3 regions of the Pseudarthrobacter sp. BIM B-2242 genome follow, and region 2 is predicted to be linked to each of the others. Evidence: riboswitches for the same ligand, from Rfam matches in the RefSeq annotation. Region 2 holds a riboswitch; each other region holds the start of a gene.

Region 1 (5,872 bases), 1.8 Mb from region 2:
AAAACGCGAGCACGCCGGCCCGGCACCCACATTCGAGCACCCCGCCATCCGTGACGACGAGCACCCCGCCGTCCGGGACGACCAGCCCAGCTGATCCCCGGCAGGGGCTGCCCGCCCGGATGATAGTTTTGACCCATGCGCACTCTTGTTGTGGACCACCCGCTGGTCGCCCATAAGCTCACCGTCCTGAGGGACAAAAACACGCCGTCGCCGGTCTTCCGGATGCTGACGGAAGAGCTGGTGACACTGCTCGCGTACGAGGCCACCCGCGATGTGCGCACGCAGCCGGTGACCATCGAAACACCTGTGAGCACCACCGTTGGCACCGCTTTCACCAAGCCAACCCCGCTGGTGGTACCCATCCTGCGCGCGGGCCTCGGCATGCTGGAAGGCATGACCAAGCTGGTGCCCACCGCTGAAGTCGGCTTCCTGGGCATGGCCCGCGACGAGGAAACCCTGGACATCATCACTTACGCAGAACGCCTGCCGGAGGACCTCACGGACCGGCAGATCTTTGTGCTGGACCCGATGCTGGCCACCGGAGGCACCCTCCGCGAAGCCATCAAGTTCCTGTTCAAGCGAGGCGCCTCTGACGTCACCTGCATCTGCCTTCTGGCCGCCCCCGAAGGCCTGGCGAAGCTGGAAGAAGAACTTGCTGATGCCAACGTAACCATCGTGCTCGCTTCCATCGACGAGAAGCTGAACGACAAGTCCTACATTGTTCCCGGGCTCGGCGACGCGGGTGACCGCCTGTACGGCATTGCCGGCTAAGCGGCAGTATTTGCCGGGCAGAGGGTAGCATCCAGGTCTTTCGGTTTTAAGAGGCCGCCGCTAGCCTGTGCGGATGGACTGGAAACTTGAACTCGTCTTTGTCCCTGTGTCCGATGTGGACCGCGCGAAGGATTTTTACGTCAACAAGGTTGGCTTTAATGCCGACTTCGACGAGCGGCCCATGGACGGCATCCGCTTTGTCCAGCTGACGCCACGCGGCTCCGGCTGCTCCATCTGTATTGGCGAGGGCCTCAATGATGCCCCGCCGGGCACAGCCCCGAGCCTGCAGCTGGTGGTCAGTGACATCCATGCCGCCCATGACTACCTCAAGAACAACGGGGTGGACGTGAGCGACGTGGACGTCCAGGCCTGGGGTCACTTTGTGTACTTCGCGGACCCTGACGGCAACAAGTGGGCCGTGCAGTACATCCCGGGACGGGAAGCCTAGGACACTCGGGACACGAAGCCTGGAACATCTGGGGCAAGATGGAGCGATGAGCATTCCAGCCCCCGCTTCCACCGTCATGCTTTCCTGCCGTGCAGTCCTCTTCGACATGGACGGCACCCTGGTGGACTCCACCGCTGTCGTCGAGCAGGTGTGGGGTGAGTTCGCCGCACGCTACAGCCTGGACATCGCAGAGATCATCCGGACTTCACATGGTGTGCAGGCCATTGACACTGTGCGGCGGTTCGCGCCGGAGGGTGCAGACGTGGCCGCCCTCACGGAGGAACTCGGCGCAATGGAACGCGTGCGGACCGAGGGCATTGTCGCGCTGCCGGGCATCGCCCGCCTGCTACAGAGCCTCCCGGCTGACGCGATCGCGCTGGTCACTTCCGCAGACCGGCTTCTGGCGGATATCCGCATGGAAGCCGCAGGGCTGGCCATGCCGGCAACAGCCCTCACTGCGGACCTGGTGACGCGGGGCAAGCCGCATCCTGAAGGCTACCTGCGGGCCGCTTCACTGCTGGGCGTGGAGCCGGAGGATGCCGTGGTGTTTGAGGATGCGCCGGCCGGAATTGCCGCCGGTGTGGCCGCAGGCATGCGGACCGTGGCCGTGGGTCCTAATACCGGCCCGCTGCCTGAAGGGGTGCTGCATATCCAGGACTACAGTTCAGTCACTGCAGCAGTGGATGCGGACGCCACGGGCCGCAGGATCATTTCATTCCGGCTCTAGGGCCGGCATCCACTTCCATTTGTGCGCAGGAACGGCGCTGCCCCGTCACCGGACACGCAGGGTCCGGCAATGCCGGATGCCGTGGGCTCCCGCTCACGACAGCAGGCCCTGAACCGGGGGATTCAGGGCCTGCTGCGCATTACGGATGCTGAAAATCTGGCTTAGTACCAGTTGTTCGACAGGTGGAAGTTCAGCGCACCGCACGGTGACTGGTAGCGCTCCTGGATGTAGTTCAGTCCCCAGTTGATCTGGGTGCGGTAGTTGGTGAGCCAGTCCGCACCTGCGCTCGCCATTTTCTCGGCGGGGAGCGACTGGACGATGCCGTAGGCACCGCTGCTGGGGTTGGTGGCCGTGGTGGTCCAGTCAGATTCCTTGGTCCACAGGGTCTGCAGGCACTGCATCTGGTCCGGCGCCCAGCCGTAGCTGGCCAGCTGGCCAGCCGCATATGCCTGGGCTCCGGCGGGGTCGTCCACGGCTACAGCCGGGGCAGGCTCAGGGGCGGGTGCGGGCTCGGGGGCCGGGGCCGGTGCCGGTTCAGCGGCCTGCGGGGCAACGCTGATTTCGGGCTCCGGGGACGGGGCGGCCTTGGCCTGAACCTCTGCTTTTTCCATGCTCAGCTTGGACTCGAGGTCGGCCGTGGACAACTGCTGGGTGTCGCTGGCAGCTGCCAGCTGGCTGGCTTCGTTTGCCTGGCCTGCTGCGCCCACACCGATGAGGAGAGCGCATGCCGCGGTGAAGACGGCTGCCCGCTGGGCCAGGGAGGGAATCTTGCGGTGATTTTTGGTGGACCCGTTCTCCGGGCGCGTTTGTACCTTGGATTCAGACATGATGGATCGCCTCTCACACCTGCGGAGTTAGCTGTCGGGTTCGGATGAGGGCATCCGGCCACACGGAAACATCACGTGCTGGCTTCACCCCAAGGGCATTTACGCCCGGGACTCTGGGTCCCCCGCCTCTGCCTCTGAATACGGGATCCGGGAAGCGGCAGAGCTTGGCGACATCCGGATATGCGGCCCGAACGGGAACCGCACCCCATTGACGCTACAGGAGCGCGGAGCTTAAGTCACATTTTGGTAACGGAGATCACGACGTCGGCGCGTTGCCTTGCGGTGCCGTAACTCCCATGGGAAGGCGCAAAACAAACGCCGTGCGTCCAGGGCGCGATGCTACGTCAACCGTGCCGCCGTGCGCCTCGGCGATTGACTGGACGATGGACAGGCCGAGGCCGCTGGTGCCTTCGGCGGCCCCAACGCCGGACGCGGGCGCAGTGCCTTTGCGGGCCGCGTCTGCGCGGGCAAACCTGGCAAAAACGTGGTCCACGAATTCCGGTGGGATGCCGCCGCCGTCGTCCGTCACGGTAACGACTGCACTGCCGGCGGACTTTTCCACACTGGTGACCACGGTGGTGCCCGGGGCCGTGTGCTTGCGCGCGTTGGAGAGCAGATTTACCAGTACCTGGCGAAGCTGCGCCGCGTCGCCATTGACCGACACCGGCTCATCAGGGAGTTCCAGGCGCCAGTTGTGGCCGGGTGCGATAACTTTTTCATCGCTGACTGCCTCGATCACGAGCTGGGTCAGGTCAACCTCGCTGAGTTTCAGGGGCTGCCCTTCGTCAAGCCGGGCGAGCAGGAGCAGGTCCTCCACCAGGGTGGTCATGCGTTCGGACTGGCTCTGCACGCGTGCGAGGGACTTCCGGCCGTCCGGCGTGAAGTCTTCGGTCATCCGCATCAGCTCCGTGTACCCGCGGATGGCGGTCAACGGGGTGCGCAGTTCATGCGAGGCATCGGCAACGAACTGCCGCACCTTCGTCTCGCTCCGCTGACGCGCCTCAAGGGCGCTGGCGACGTTGTCCAGCATCAGGTTCAGGGCGTGGCCCACGCTGCCCACTTCGGTTCCGGGATTGGCGGTCGACGGCGGGACGCGCACCGCGAGGGCCACCTCGCCGGCGTCCAGCGGGAGCCGCGCAACCTTGGTTGCCACCTCGGACAGCTGCTCCAACGGCTGCATGGTCCGGCGGATCAGCACCGTTCCGGCGAGTCCGATCAGCACCAGCCCGCCCAGCGAGACAAAGACAAAGGTCCACACCAGGGAAGCGAGGGTGCTTTCCTTGCCGGCCAGGGGAAGCCCGGTGACCAAAACGTCGCCGAAGCCGGTTTCCACGGCCACAATCCGGTAATCCCCGTTGGAGAGTGGGCGATCCACGGGATTGCCGTTCCGCGTCAGCGCCAGCAGTGTTTGCTTGTCTTCAGAGCTGAGCGCAGACCGGGTGGTGTCCGAGTCGAGGTAGCCGCCAATGTTGATCTGACCGTTGACGATGCGCGCATTCAGGGTTCCGACACTCTGGCCACGGGCATCCAGGGGATCCCTGCCGTTGAAGCCACCCTGGGGCGGGCGGCCGGGATCATTCGAGCGGTTGGCGGCCTGGCTCAACTGTTCATCCAGCTGCCTGGTAAGGAACGAATCCATGGAGGCATAGCTGAACAGGCCCACGGCGCCGCAGATGGCCACCAGCAACGTCATTGCCAGCAGGATCAGGCGCGTGCGCAGGTGCCAGGTTGCCGGTTTCAGCCAGCTGCGGCCAGGGTGCGTGATTTCTCGCGGCATGGACGGCGGCGCTATTCGGCCGGTTTGATGACGTAGCCGGCACCCCGCACGGTGTGAATCATGGGCGGGTGCACTGCATCCACCTTCTTGCGAAGATAGGAGATGTAGAGCTCCACAATGTTCGCCTGGCCGCCGAAATCGTAGTTCCAGACCCGGTCGAGGATCTGCGCCTTGCTGATGACGCGCCTGGGGTTCTCCATCAGGTAGCGGAGCAGCTCGAACTGGGTTGCCGTCAGCTGCAGCCCGTCACCGGCCCGGGTGACTTCACGGGTGTCGATGTTGAGGACAAGGTCGCCCACCACCAGCTCGGCCGTGTCCATCGCAGCCACGCCGGACCGCTGAACCAGGCGGTGCAGCCGCAGCAGGACCTCTTCCATGCTGAAGGGCTTCGTGACGTAGTCGTCCCCGCCGGCGGCCAGCCCTACAATCCGGTCCTGGACGGCGTCCTTGGCAGTCAGGAACAGCGCAGGTACCTCCGGGGCAAAGGCGCGGATCCTGCCCAGCAGCTCAACGCCGTCGAACCCCGGCAGCATGACGTCCAGTACCAGGACGTCCGGGCGGAACTCCTTGGCGAGCTTTACGGCCTCCGGGCCGTCCGCGGCCACGGCAACGGACCAGCCGGCCATGCGCAACCCCATGCTCATAAGCTCAGAGAGGCTGGGTTCGTCGTCGACTACCAAGGCGCGGATAGGGGAGCCGTCCGGGTGGGTCAGCTGCGGAAGGTTGTTGGTCATGGAGTGCGAAGTGGCCATGGGACAACTCTCTGATCTTTCGGTTAGCTCACGCTATGGGGTTCCTGTGTGCACGCTGTGAATCTCAGCCTAGCGAGCTGAACGGCCCGCCGGCGCGTCCCCCGGTCCTATGTGCGGAACGGCACCACGGGGCCTAAAGACCGTGTTAAGCCGCTTCCGTTGCCGGTTTGGACGAAATTCCCGGCTGCAGGAGCGTCCGCGGGTGGACAGAAGACAAAACGGGAGGCGCAATTTCGGTAAACCATACGTCGATGAATTTCAAGAGTCCGTGCCTGGTTCCAGCCGAATAAAGTTCGTCAACTTTGCCTGCACGGGCGGTTCTTCCGGATAACAAGTGTTATTTTATCGTTCTGCCAGAATCGTGATCTACACCACAATTTGCGGTTTTGTCTCACAATGCGGAATGACTGACCCTTTGTTACTTGCAAGTTTTCATTGTTACGTTGCACACTTTCAATTGTGAACAAGAACTCAACAGCACCTGCAGCCGCAGAATATTGGCCCAGCACATCCGCTGCTGCCGACATGCGCTGTTGTCGAATGCACGCCTGACCTTCAAACCCCACGAAG
Region 2 (5,872 bases):
GGACCGCCGCCACCCGGGAATGAACCAGAATCATGATCCATTCCCTGGGGCCGCGGGAGCCGTCCCGCCGCGGGGCCAGGGTGCGCAGGGCCAGGGTGACCGGGGAGCCGAGGACCAGGAAGACGGGGACGACCATGGTCAGGGCCATGTGATCGACCATGTGGGCGCTGAAAAGTACCCTGCCATATACGGAAGGGCCGCCGGACGTGAAAAAGACCAGCGCCGCAAGCCCGGTGAGCCAGAGCGCCGTCCGGATCCAGGGCCAGTTGTCCCCGCGCCGGCGCAGGCGATGCGCGCCCAAAAGATACAGGACAGCAGCGGTAGCGGCCAGGGTGATCCACAGCCAGTCCGGCCGCCACACGGTAAACCAGCGCTCCGGGGTCAGTTCCGGCGGCAGAAGGTATCCGGTGAGCACTTCGGCCGGGGTGAGGGCCGCGCGGATTTCTTCGCCGCCGGGCGGAGGCGTCCGGCTCAGGGCTGCTGCGAGGCCGCTGACGGCGCCCATGATCAGCAGTTCCGCGACGATGAACCGCCACAGCACCGTGCCCGCTCCCGGCGCATCCTTCCGGCTCAGGGCGGGGATGAGGCGGGTACGGTGCAGATATCCGATGATGCCCAGGATGATGACGGCGGCGGTTTTGGCCATGACCAGGACGCCGTACGGGGAGGCCAGTCCTTCCGGCAGCGCCATCCGGATTGAGGCGTTAATGATGCCGGAAGCGGAGACCAGGATGAAGGCGAACAAGGCCAGGGACGAGAACCGGCGAAGGACCGCTGCTGTGTCTTTGCCCAGGGCTGTTCCGGCCACGGTGAGGGCGATCAGTCCGCCGAACCAGAGGCACGCCCCGACCAGGTGAAGGCCCAGGGAATTGGTGGCCTGTTCGTGGTCGGTACCGCTGGAGGCATGGCCAATGAGGATGACGGGAACCAGTCCTGCGATGGCCAGCAGCGCCGCGGCCGCCAGGGGCCCCGGCGAGCGGGCACCGAACACCACTGTTGCTACCACTGCTGCGATGATCACGACCGACAGCCACGCGTTTCCGCTGGGCAGTTCTGTCATATAGGCGACAAGGCCGGCAGAAAATTCGGGGCTGCCGGAGACCGGGACGCCGGCGATGTCCGCGAAGCCCAGGACCAGGACCGCCAGCGCCGAGAAGGTCCAGATGATGCTGGTGGTCGCAACCAGGACCATGATCCGGGTAAAGGCGGGGTGCTCAGCCCCTGTTGCCGGGGCCTGCCGGCGAACACCGGTTCGGGAGGCCCGGCCGGCGCTTTTGAGGGGCGGGAGAATGAAAGCGGCAAAGACAAGCCCGCCGATCGTTGCCGCCGCCGCCAGGTTGTGTATTGTCTGCGCCAGGCCGTAGCCCCACTGAACCAGCGCCCCCGGGTCCCGGGTCTCGGCCGGAAGAGTTCCCCTGCCGTAGGCGGTCGCAGCAAGGACGACCACCAAGGCAACTGCGCAGGCGGCCGCCAGCCAGACCGGCCCGGGTGAAACAGTTGTCCTCTCCTGTGAAGCGGAGGCTTTGAGCGCCACGATACGTCCTAACCTGGTCCTGGCCGCGTCCCGGAAGGGCGGGGACGGAGCGCGAAACGAAACACCGCGCGCGACACCAGATTATCTGTAGAGTTGTTCACACGTTAAACGCGCGTGTCGGCGTGCGTTCCCCCGGGCCGCGGGCCTCGTGCGCTTGCCGCACGTATCCGGGGCAGATCACAGATTCAGCACATAAAGGTAGCCTAGATGGATGACGCAGATCCCACCCCTGGCCCCTTCCGGGCCGGAGTGTTCCCTCCGGCTCGTCGATGCAGACAAAGTCGAGGCGGTCCGGTCCCGGATGCCTGGAGATTCGGACGTGGCCGATTTGGCGGTGATCTTCGGGCTGCTCTCGGACCCTGGCCGGGTCAGGATCCTGATCGCCCTCCTCGAAGGGGAAATGTGCGTCTGCGACCTGGCAGCAACCACCGGGCTGAGCGAATCCGGCGTCTCCCACGCCCTGCGCCTGCTGCGCGGGCCCAGGGTTGTTCAGGTGCGCCGCTCGGGCAGAATGGCCTACTACTCACTGGCAGACTCCCACGTCCGGATGCTGCTCGATCTTGGCCTGACCCACGTGGGCCATACAGGGAAGGACCGGTTGCGCGCGGTCGAAACCGCCCAGCCAGGCTGATAGGGGCCGCTGTGTCTGCGCGGTGCGGCCGCCGGTGCTGCCATGTCTGAGCCGGAGATCACCGGTCCGGTCTGGCTTCCTTCGCTGCCCCCGTCGCTTACTGAATACCTGGCGCCCAACCTGCAGCCGGTACCGCTGATCCCTGCCCTGACGCTCCTGGCCGCGGTGTTTTACCTTGCAGGGGCGATCCGGCTGTGGCGGCAGGGCCGGCGCTGGTCCGTGGTGCGGACCTGTTCCTTCCTGGTGGGCTGTCTGGCCATCCTCGTGGTCATGGGAGCCGGTATCGAAGGGTACGGGCTGCGGATGTTCTCCATCTTCATGTTCCAGCAACTGACTCTCATGATGGCCGTTCCACCGCTGCTGGTAATTGGATCACCAGGAACACTGCTGCTGCGTGCCACACCACACGGCAGGCTCGGCCGCCGCGTCCTTCAGGCAGCGCTGTGGGGTCTGCGTTCGGGCTGGGGGCGCATTGCGATTCACCCGGCCTTCATGGTCCCGCTGTTCCTGCTCAGCTTCTACGGCGTGTACTTCTCGGGCCTGGCGGACCTGCTGCTGCCTAGCTGGTACGGCCACGTCGGCCTGGAACTGCTGTTTTTGATCTCCGGGATCCTCTTCACTGTCCCGTTAATCTCCGCCGATCCCCTGCCGAGCCGCCAGACACACTTCGGGCGGATGGTCGACATTTTCGCGGAGATGCCGCTCCATGCCTTCTTCGGGGTGGTCGTCATGATGGCGACCACGCCCATGGTGAAGTTCTTCGCCGCACCCCCTCCAGGATGGAATGTCGACCCGATGACGGACCAAGGCGTGGCCGGCGGACTGGCCTGGTCCTACGGGGAGCTGCCCGGGGTGCTCCTGCTGATGTTCATCCTGGTCCGGTGGCAGCGCGAGGAGGCAAGATCCAACGCCAGCATCGAGCGGGCCGAGCTGACCGGAGGAACCCCCGAGCTGGACGCCTACAACAGCTACCTGCAGCACCTGGCAGACAGACCTGAGCGTCACCGCTGATCAGCAGCGCCGTCCGACTTGACCCCCGGGTCTGGTCGTATGAAGATATCTGCAGACGAGTTTTACAAAGCGTAGAAGTAGCTTTCTTTTCCTGCTGTTATCGGATTGTGACATTCTCGTTCGGTTAGGTAGCATTGATTCAGGCTTTTCTGTATTAAGCCTCGGCTCCGCATGCTCAGCCCCGCCGGCGGTGCCAGACGACGAACCCTTTACGGCGGGGGCGGAGGACCCACTCACGGCAGCTTGCTGCCTTGGGGTGAAGACGCACACTCGGCAGCGGCCCTGCGGGCCGGTGACGGGGCTGCGTCCGGGCTTTTTTCCTTGGCCCGAACCCGACAGCTAACTTCGCAGGCGACCTGAAAGGATAGCTGTGCTCCCCTCCCGCCACGGCCGCCGCCGTGCCCTGCCCCGAGACCGCTCCCGAGCCCGCGCAGGTGCTGCAGGGCCGCGGGGACGGTCCGGTCCCCACGCCCCGTCCCGGCGCCCTGCCTGGCTTCCCGGGGCCTCCGCTTTTGCTGCCGTCGCTATGCTCGCGTCCGGTATACCCGCCGCGCATGCCGGCCTAGTTGCTGCCGGACCCGTCCCAGCCGCCCCGCCGGCGGCCGTTGAGGCTGCACCGGCCATTGCGGCGCAGGCGCAGGCGGTCATCACCTATCCACGCACTGACGTCGGAACCAGTCCGGCCGAACGGCCTGCGGCACCGGCGCCTGCCGGAACAGGATCCACTGCCGGAACGCCGGCCGCAGTTCCTCCCGATGCAGCGGCGGCACCGCCAGGGGCTGTACCCGTGGATGCCACCTTGGCCGCCCCGCTGGCCAGCATGTCCATTTCGTCTCCGTTCGGTTTCCGGACCAGCCCGATCACCGGCGGGTCCGGCGAACTGCATACCGGACTGGACTTGGTGGCCTCCTGCCAGACCGCAGTGTTCAGCGCCGGCTCCGGCACCGTGGTGGAGGCCGGGTGGTCCCAGAACGGCGGAGGGAACCGCATCGTGGTGGATCATGGCAATGGGATGAAGAGCACGTATAACCATCTTTCGTCGATAGAGGTTCCGGTCGGAGCCGTGGTGGGCAAGGGCCAGCGGCTCGGCGGTGCCGGCACGACCGGAAACTCCACCGGATGCCACCTGCACTTCGAAATCGTCCGCAACGGCGTGACCGTGGATCCCCAGGGCTGGCTTTGAGCATGACCGACATGGAGGCGCGCGAACAGCCCAAGGCAACGTCGGTGCTGCCCAGGAAACGGCTGTGGGCAGTTTTTGTCACGGTTGTGGCCCTCACCGCGCTGGGCTTCTTTGCCTTGGGGCGGCTTTCCGCCGCGCCCACTGTAGTCCCGGACGCCGGCCCGGACGCCGGGTTTGCCCGGGATATGCAGACCCATCATGCCCAGGCGGTGGAGATGGCCCTGCTGATCCGGGACAAGTCCGAGAACCCCGAGGTCCGGGCGATTGCCTATGACATTGCCACTGCACAGCAGCATCAAAATGGGCAGATGTTTGCCTGGCTGCAGGACTGGGGGCTCTCCCAGACCGGGACAGCGCCGCCGATGGCCTGGATGAAGGCAGATGGTACTCATGACGGGGCCGGTGCCTCGCACGGTGCCCCAGCTGCCGGTGGCGGAAATACCATGGAAGGCATGGCCACCCAGGAACAGATGCAGGCCTTGCGCGAATCCTCAGGTGCGGAGGCGGAGCGTTTATTCGTTGATTTGATGATCCGCCATCATCAAGGTGGCGTTGCAATGGCCACCGCCGGTACCCGTCTGGCGGAAACCTCAAAGGTACGGGACTTCGCTGCCCGTATCCTCGAAGCACAGACAGCTGAAATCAGGGCCCTTGAAGAGCTCCGTGGCCGACTTTGACCGCCCCAAAAGAGAGTGAGACCGCCGATGTCCGGAAAACCGAAAGCCGGTGAGGACCGCAAAGCGCTCCTAGCTGCAGTGCAGGCCAGGCATCGGGCCGCCGACAGGCGGCGGGCCTGGCTGATCTACGGCACCGGCGCGGCGGTCGTGCTCGCAATCATTGCCGCAGTGACCTTTGTCCTTGTGGCAGAGGTGCAGCAGCGCGAGCAGCTCAATGCCGCTGCGGCCCGCCCGATCGAGGGTGAGCAGGACTATCCGGACCAGTCCAGAAACCACACCAGCGGGGCCGTCAATTATCCGCAGACTCCGGCCACCGGCGGAGACCATGCACCGGTCTGGACGAACTGCGGGATCTACACCGCCCCCGTTGAACAGACCCGGGCAGTGCATTCCCTCGAACACGGGGCCGTCTGGCTCACCTACCGCCCCGACCTGCCCACGGACCAGATCGCCAGCCTAACCTCGCTGGCCGTCGGACAGGATTACCTCTTGGCCAGCCCCGTTCCGGGGCAGGTCTCCCCGGTGGTCGCAACAGCGTGGGGCAAGCAGCTCGCCGTGGACAGCGGCAGCGACGAACGCCTGGCACCGTTCATTAAAAAATACCGGCAAGGCGCGCAGGCACCCGAGCCCGGGGCTGTTTGTTCCGGCGGCGTGCAGGGCTGACATTGCTGCCAAATAAGGACCGGGAGCCCAGGGCCTACGGATTCCTGCTGTCCTGGCGGTGGGTGGGCATCCTGGGTCTGGCCGTTCTGTTCGCTGCGGCCTGCATAGGGCTGGGTAACTGGCAGATGGACCGGCGAAACCAGGCAGTCACCGAAATCCGCCGTGTCCAGCAG
Region 3 (5,872 bases), 1.7 Mb from region 2:
AGAACGAGAGTGCGCATGCACTTACCTCTTCGTGGCCGCACCCGTCAGGGGCACGAGGGCCGGCTGCCCCCGGCATATCCGGGCTATGGATCGACACCACAAGAGTAAACAAAAAATACCGGGATTAACTAATCGACCTCAGTCCGGGGCGACGTGTCAAATCTGCCCGGCGTCCAATCCGTGCCGGAAGGCCCGGCAGACAACAAAGGACCCCCGCCATCAGGCGGAGGTCCCTTGGAAGTTCAATCAGCTGCTAGGACACGCGGATGAAGACCGGGCCCGAACCAACGTTGGCGCTGAACACAACGGTCTGGTTGCCGTTGTAGCCGCCGTGAACAGCCTGGCCGTTGCCGGCGTAGACCGCGACGTGGGCCATGCCTGCTCCACCGTCTGCGTAGTAGATGAGGTCGCCCGGCTGGGCTTCGGCTGCACTGACGGTGCGGCCAAGGCCGAGGTAGCCTGCGGGCCAGTCGTGGAAGTTGATTCCGACGGCGGCGAGAGAGTTGGTGACCAGCATGGTGCAATCCTGGTTTACGCCGAGCTGTGCGTAGGCAGCGGACAGGATGGCCTGGCCCTTGCCGCTGGCGGCAGCGGGAGCGGCGGGCGCGGCCGGGGCAGCCGGGGTGGACGACGCAACCTTGATTGCGGCCGCGGGCTGGGCAGCAGGTGCGGCAGGTGCCTCAACTGCTTCAACAACGGGCTCCGGCTCTTCAACGGGAGCCGGCGTGGTGGTCACAGCAGGCTTCTCGTAGGAGATGGCGATGGTGGAGGCAGCCGAAATGATGGCCGGCGCTGAAACCTCAACCTCAAGGTTGGAGGCCGAAGCGGCTTCCCGCTGAATGTTGGTGTCTGCGGCGTTGGCCGCAATCCCGCTGGTCAGGACCAGGCCGGAGGCAGCAGCGATAACCGCGGCCTGGCGGCCCATGCCACCGGCGTTGTCGCCGACAGCCTTGGCAATGACAGCAAGCGAGTTGGTCTTGGTGACCTCGGCGCGGTGCCGTGCAACAGTTGCACGAGTAGTCATTAAAATTTCTCTCTTTCGTGTTCCTCAGGGCCTTTTGGGCAGCCCGAGGGCTGTGGACGCGCCGGCATCTTGGGGGCACGCCGGCACGCCCCGAACGGGGATTTTTTAAGGGTTTCTAGCGAAGAAACGGGGAGTTGATCCGGATAACCGGATTTAGCCCATGGTGTAGAAGGAGGACGATCCTGTTGCCGCAACAGCGTGCAGCAACGTGCCCTGTGACGGGTTCAGCGCGCTGATCATCATGCCGTTGCCGACGTAGATACCAACGTGCGCTCCGCCGTTCTGCATCACCAGGTCACCCGGGGCCGGGGTGGCGGTGGGCCGCATCGCGGTCCAGGCATTGACGCGGGGAATGCTGATGCCGGCCTGGGCGTAAACCCACTGGGTGAAGCCGGAGCAGTCCCAGCCATTGGGAGAGGTGCCTCCCCAGACGTAAGGGCTGCCGATACCGGTGTACGCAATTGCTGCCAAGCCCGAACCTGCGGCTGCAGAAACAGTGTCCGCAAGCTTGGTCTCGGCTGCACCGGCAGCGGCGGTTTCCGTTTCAGCTGCCGCTTCGGCTGCTGTTTCGGAAGCCGTGGACTGTGCACGGACCGGTTCGATCTTCGGCGCCGGCGTGGTCTCGACCACAATGCGCTCGAAGGAAACCGTGGCCGTGGGCGCGGCAGTGACGGCAAGCGCAGTCTGCGTTGAACCGGACTCGGTGGAGGCGGACACACCTGCGGTGGTGTCCGCGGCGTTGGCCGGAAGCCCCATGGTCAGGATCAGACCTGACGCAGCTGCGATGACAGCAGCCTGGCGACCTACGGTCCCGGCGTTTGCACTAACAGCCTTGGACACGGAGCCCAAGGGGTTGGTGCGAACCGTTTGCGCGCGGTGGCGCGCAGAATTATGGCGTGAAGACACGAAGGTAGCCTCTCCCAATGCCTGCGAGGTGAGCTGTCGGATTCGGATGGGAGTCACCCGGCCGCGCCGCTTCCTGGGAAGCTTTGCGACTTAACCCCAAGGCCTTCAGGATCGAAGACCAAAATTGGTTCCCCCGCCCCTGCCAGACGAATTCATGCGAACGGACCTTGAGCGGTGGCAGAGCTAGGCAATCCACTCAAGAACGTCAACTTCGGAAAAGTTGACGCGCTTTAGACGTTACAGCAGTTCAGAGCCAATGTCACATTCAGGTCACGGCAGGTCTCGGTGAATTGAGAGCTAGCGCTCATTTTGCGCTTAGAGCCAGCCTGTGGGGTCAACAACTTCGCCGTTGACCTGGACTTCAAAGTGGAGGTGGCAGCCCGTGGAGGCCCCCGTGGTGCCGCTGAGGGCCACGACATCGCCGCGGGTCACTGTCTGGCCTGTGCTGACCGTTGCGGACGACAGGTGGTTGTACGTGGTCTCCAGGCCGTTGCCATGGTCCACCACTACCCGGTTGCCGCCGCCGTACTGGTGCCAGCCGACGAACGTCACGGTGCCACTGGCAGCAGCCAGCACCGACGTACCGCACTGGGCCATGAAGTCCTGGCCGCGGTGGAAGTCCCCGGACCCGCCCGTGATGGGGCTGATCCGGAATCCGAACGGTGACGCCGTGGAGAGTTCTGCGAGCGGTGCGCCCAGGCTGCCCGCGGAGGCCGCAGGCGTAATAGAGCCGGCCGACTGCGCACTCAGCAACTGCTTGAGCTTGCCGTCGGGGTCACCCTCCGTCACAACTGACGAGCGGCTGAAGTCGATCTGAGCCGCTGCTTCAGCGGAAATCTCGGGCTGCGGGGTTGCGGAAACCGCGCCGACGGACTGGCCCGGCTGCTGGTCGGCCATCACCGGACCCGTGACCGGAACCGTCACAGTGAGGGCCAGGCCAGTGGCCGCGAGGGCAATTCCGGCTTTCTGGCCAATACCGCTGGCGGCCGCAAAATCGGTCATCTGCCTGAACGCGCCACGCCGCTGACGCCGCGCTGCGCGCTGTACGTCGCGTGGCCTCTCCGCGGAAAATTCCTCGGCAGCCCGCGGCGCCGAAGCGGGGCCTGCCGCGCGGCGGCGGCCCCTGGAGTATTGCGTGGTCAAGAATGTTCCTCTCTGGATAGCCTGCGAAGTTAGCTGTCGGATTCGGGTCAGAGAGTTCAAAGACCCGGTCCGCCGTGGCAAGCATTTGGCGCAGGGGTATCCCGGGAGATTCTTCCGCTGGAAAGGCTTGCTGCTGACGGACTTCACCCCAAGGCAGCTTTTTGACTGCCGGTTGTGGTTCCTCCGCCTCTGCCAGTTGGTGACTTTGCACCTGATCCGCTGGCAGAGCTCGGCTCCGGATCAGGTAACGCTTTTGTATCGACGCTTGGCTTAAACTATATGCGACGAAGCGGGGAGGTAACAATTCCGTTATCTTTTGCGGAATGCGCGACGATCCGCTAGCGGGGCCCTGGAGCGGCGCTCCGGACCGCCGGGCAGCGGGGACGTGACGTCCGTCAGGCGGGTCCTCTAGCGGACAGAAACGAAGACGTGCGCAGCCACTTCGGGCGGGAGCTCAAGCGCACCCTCAATGCCGGGAACCCGCACGGAAATGTACTCCCCGACGCGTTCCAGGGAAACGGAGGCGCCCGGCCGAATCCCGCCTTCATCCAGCTGCACAAGCAACTCAGGTTCTACCTGGATGGGTTCTGCCAGGCGGTTCACCGTCACGCTCGATGTTGGCCCGTAGCCCAGCATGGCCTCTACGAGATTAATCACACCGGCGTCCGGAACGGAGGATGTTCCGCCCAGCGCTGCCAGGCCGGGGATGGGATTGCCGTAAGGAGATTCAGTGGGGTGGTCGAGCAGTTCGTAGATGCGCCGCTCAACGCGCTCGCTCATCACGTGCTCCCAGCGGCAGGCTTCGTCGTGGACGTAAGCCCAGTCCAGGCCGATGACATCAGCCAGGAGGCGCTCAGCGAGCCGGTGCTTGCGCATGACCTCGGTGGCCCGCTTGCGCCCTGTCCCGGTCAGTTCCAGATGGCGGTCGCCGGAGACCACAACCAGTCCGTCGCGCTCCATCCGGCCGATGGTTTGGGACACCGTAGGTCCGGAGTGCCGCAGCCGCTCGGCGATGCGGGCGCGAAGGGCAACGATGTTCTCTTCTTCAAGCTCCAAAATGGTTCGAAGATACATCTCCGTGGTATCGATCAGATCCGTCATCCAGCTCAGCTCCTCGAGCGCAGTACCTAGCGTTGTCCCACCGTATCGCGTCCCAGCCGCGTCGAGGTCCGGTGAAAAGCTTAGCCTATTTTGAGTTTGTCCGGATAATCCCGCAGGGTGCAGATCGTCTCGTTGATTGGACTATGACGGTGCCGGTTCCCGCCCGTTCTTCTGTTTCAGGCAGAATAAAAGCGGCCCTCGTTGCAGTCGTTGCTGACTGCCGGCCACCCCACCGTCCCGGACGCCAACATGTCCACGCCGAATTGGAGCCCTTGTGAGCGAAACCAGCATCACTATTCCTGCCGACCTCCTGCCCAAGGACGGACGCTTCGGCGCGGGACCATCCAAGGTCAGGCCGGAGCAGCTTGAAGCACTCCAGGCGGCATCCCGGACCATCCTGGGTACCTCACACCGCCAGGCGCCCGTCAAGAACCTTGTGGGTTCGGTCCGCGAGGGCCTGAGCCAGTTCTTCCGCGCCCCGGAGGGCTACGAGGTTGTCCTGGGCGTCGGCGGCTCCACTGCCTTCTGGGACGTTGCAGCATTTGGCCTGGTGGAGAAGAAGGCCCAGCACCTGTCCTTCGGCGAGTTCGGCTCCAAGTTCGCCGCAGCCACAAACAAGGCCCCCTTCCTGGACGCGTCCTCCATCATCAAATCCGAGCCCGGCACCCGCCCGGCGGCCCGGGCCGAAGCCGGCGTTGACGTGTACGCCTGGCCGCAGAACGAGACCTCCACCGGCGTGGCAGCTCCGGTCAAGCGTGTTGAGGGTGCCGATGCCGGCGCCCTGGTACTGGTGGACGCCACCTCCGCGGCCGGCGGCCTGGACGTGGACGTTGCCGAGACGGACGTCTACTACTTCGCACCGCAGAAGAACTTCGCTTCCGACGGCGGCCTCTGGCTGGGCCTGTTCTCCCCCGCCGCCCTGGAACGCGCGGCGCGGATCAAAGCCAGCGGCCGCTGGATCCCGGACTTCCTGGACCTTCAGACCGCGATCGATAACTCGAAGCTGAACCAGACCTACAACACCCCTTCCCTGACCACGCTGGTAACGCTGGACAACCAGGTGCAGTGGCTGAACGCCAACGGCGGCCTGGACTTCGCCAGCAAGCGCACGGCCGACTCTGCGGGCCGGATCTACGCCTGGGCGGAGGCGTCAGAGTTCGCCACCCCGTACGTGGCGAAGGCTGAAGAGCGCTCCAACGTCATCGCCACCATCGACTTCGATGACTCGATCGATGCCGCGGCCATCGCCAAGGTCCTGCGTGCCAATGGCGTGGTGGACACCGAGCCTTACCGCAAGCTGGGCCGCAACCAGCTCCGGATCGCCACGTTTGTCGCCATCGAACCGGACGACGTTTCAGCCTTGCTGGCCAGCATCGACTACGTGGTGGGCGAGCTGCGCAAGTAATCCCCCGCGCTCAGCGCGCTGCCACCGGCAGCGTCAGCGTCCGACGGCGTCGTCCGGGTCTTCTTCCCGGGCGGCGCCGTTTGTGTTGTCCCCCAGCCGGGAGACAACACGAAACTGGCGCAGGCCGCGGGCCCGCCGGTCGAAGGCGAGCCGGAGCTGCCTGGCGCGGATGATCCACACCATGCCGATCAGCGCCGCAATGATCCCGGAAGCGGCGGCCACGCCCAACGACCAGCGGGCCCCTGCCACGTTGGCCACCCAACCCACCAGCGGCGCCCCGATGGGTGTTCCGC

Evidence for each region. A riboswitch is a leader RNA that binds a small molecule or an ion and turns the genes downstream of it on or off. The one in region 2 is predicted to bind cyclic di-AMP.
Region 1: it holds a riboswitch for cyclic di-AMP, as region 2 does, so the genes downstream of both, IDT60_RS03065 (hypothetical protein) here and IDT60_RS11420 (M23 family metallopeptidase) in region 2, are expected to answer to the same signal.
Region 3: it holds a riboswitch for cyclic di-AMP, as region 2 does, so the genes downstream of both, IDT60_RS03655 (M23 family metallopeptidase) here and IDT60_RS11420 (M23 family metallopeptidase) in region 2, are expected to answer to the same signal.

Annotation. Positions count from the first base shown of each region.
Region 1 is NZ_CP061721.1:628,462-634,333, forward strand. It holds gene IDT60_RS03045 (phosphatase PAP2 family protein) at 1-94, shown strand, start outside; gene upp (uracil phosphoribosyltransferase) at 136-771, shown strand; gene IDT60_RS03055 (VOC family protein) at 845-1,219, shown strand; gene IDT60_RS03060 (HAD-IA family hydrolase) at 1,266-1,946, shown strand; gene IDT60_RS03065 (hypothetical protein) at 2,108-2,773, opposite strand; cyclic di-AMP (ydaO/yuaA leader) riboswitch at 2,779-2,927, opposite strand; gene IDT60_RS03070 (HAMP domain-containing sensor histidine kinase) at 3,030-4,550, opposite strand; gene IDT60_RS03075 (response regulator transcription factor) at 4,562-5,302, opposite strand.
Region 2 is NZ_CP061721.1:2,478,005-2,483,876, forward strand. It holds gene IDT60_RS11405 (cytochrome c oxidase assembly protein) at 1-1,534, opposite strand, end outside; gene IDT60_RS11410 (helix-turn-helix transcriptional regulator) at 1,746-2,165, shown strand; gene IDT60_RS11415 (cytochrome c oxidase assembly protein) at 2,208-3,176, shown strand; cyclic di-AMP (ydaO/yuaA leader) riboswitch at 3,365-3,544, shown strand; gene IDT60_RS11420 (M23 family metallopeptidase) at 3,547-4,359, shown strand; gene IDT60_RS11425 (DUF305 domain-containing protein) at 4,362-5,036, shown strand; gene IDT60_RS11430 (DUF3105 domain-containing protein) at 5,064-5,699, shown strand; gene IDT60_RS11435 (SURF1 family protein) at 5,702-5,872, shown strand, end outside.
Region 3 is NZ_CP061721.1:765,618-771,489, reverse strand. It holds gene IDT60_RS03670 (HNH endonuclease) at 1-17, opposite strand, end outside; gene IDT60_RS03665 (NlpC/P60 family protein) at 254-1,024, opposite strand; gene IDT60_RS03660 (C40 family peptidase) at 1,178-1,864, opposite strand; cyclic di-AMP (ydaO/yuaA leader) riboswitch at 1,935-2,106, opposite strand; gene IDT60_RS03655 (M23 family metallopeptidase) at 2,246-3,073, opposite strand; cyclic di-AMP (ydaO/yuaA leader) riboswitch at 3,077-3,318, opposite strand; gene IDT60_RS03650 (metal-dependent transcriptional regulator) at 3,482-4,174, opposite strand; gene serC (phosphoserine transaminase) at 4,449-5,579, shown strand; gene IDT60_RS03640 (MFS transporter) at 5,613-5,872, opposite strand, start outside.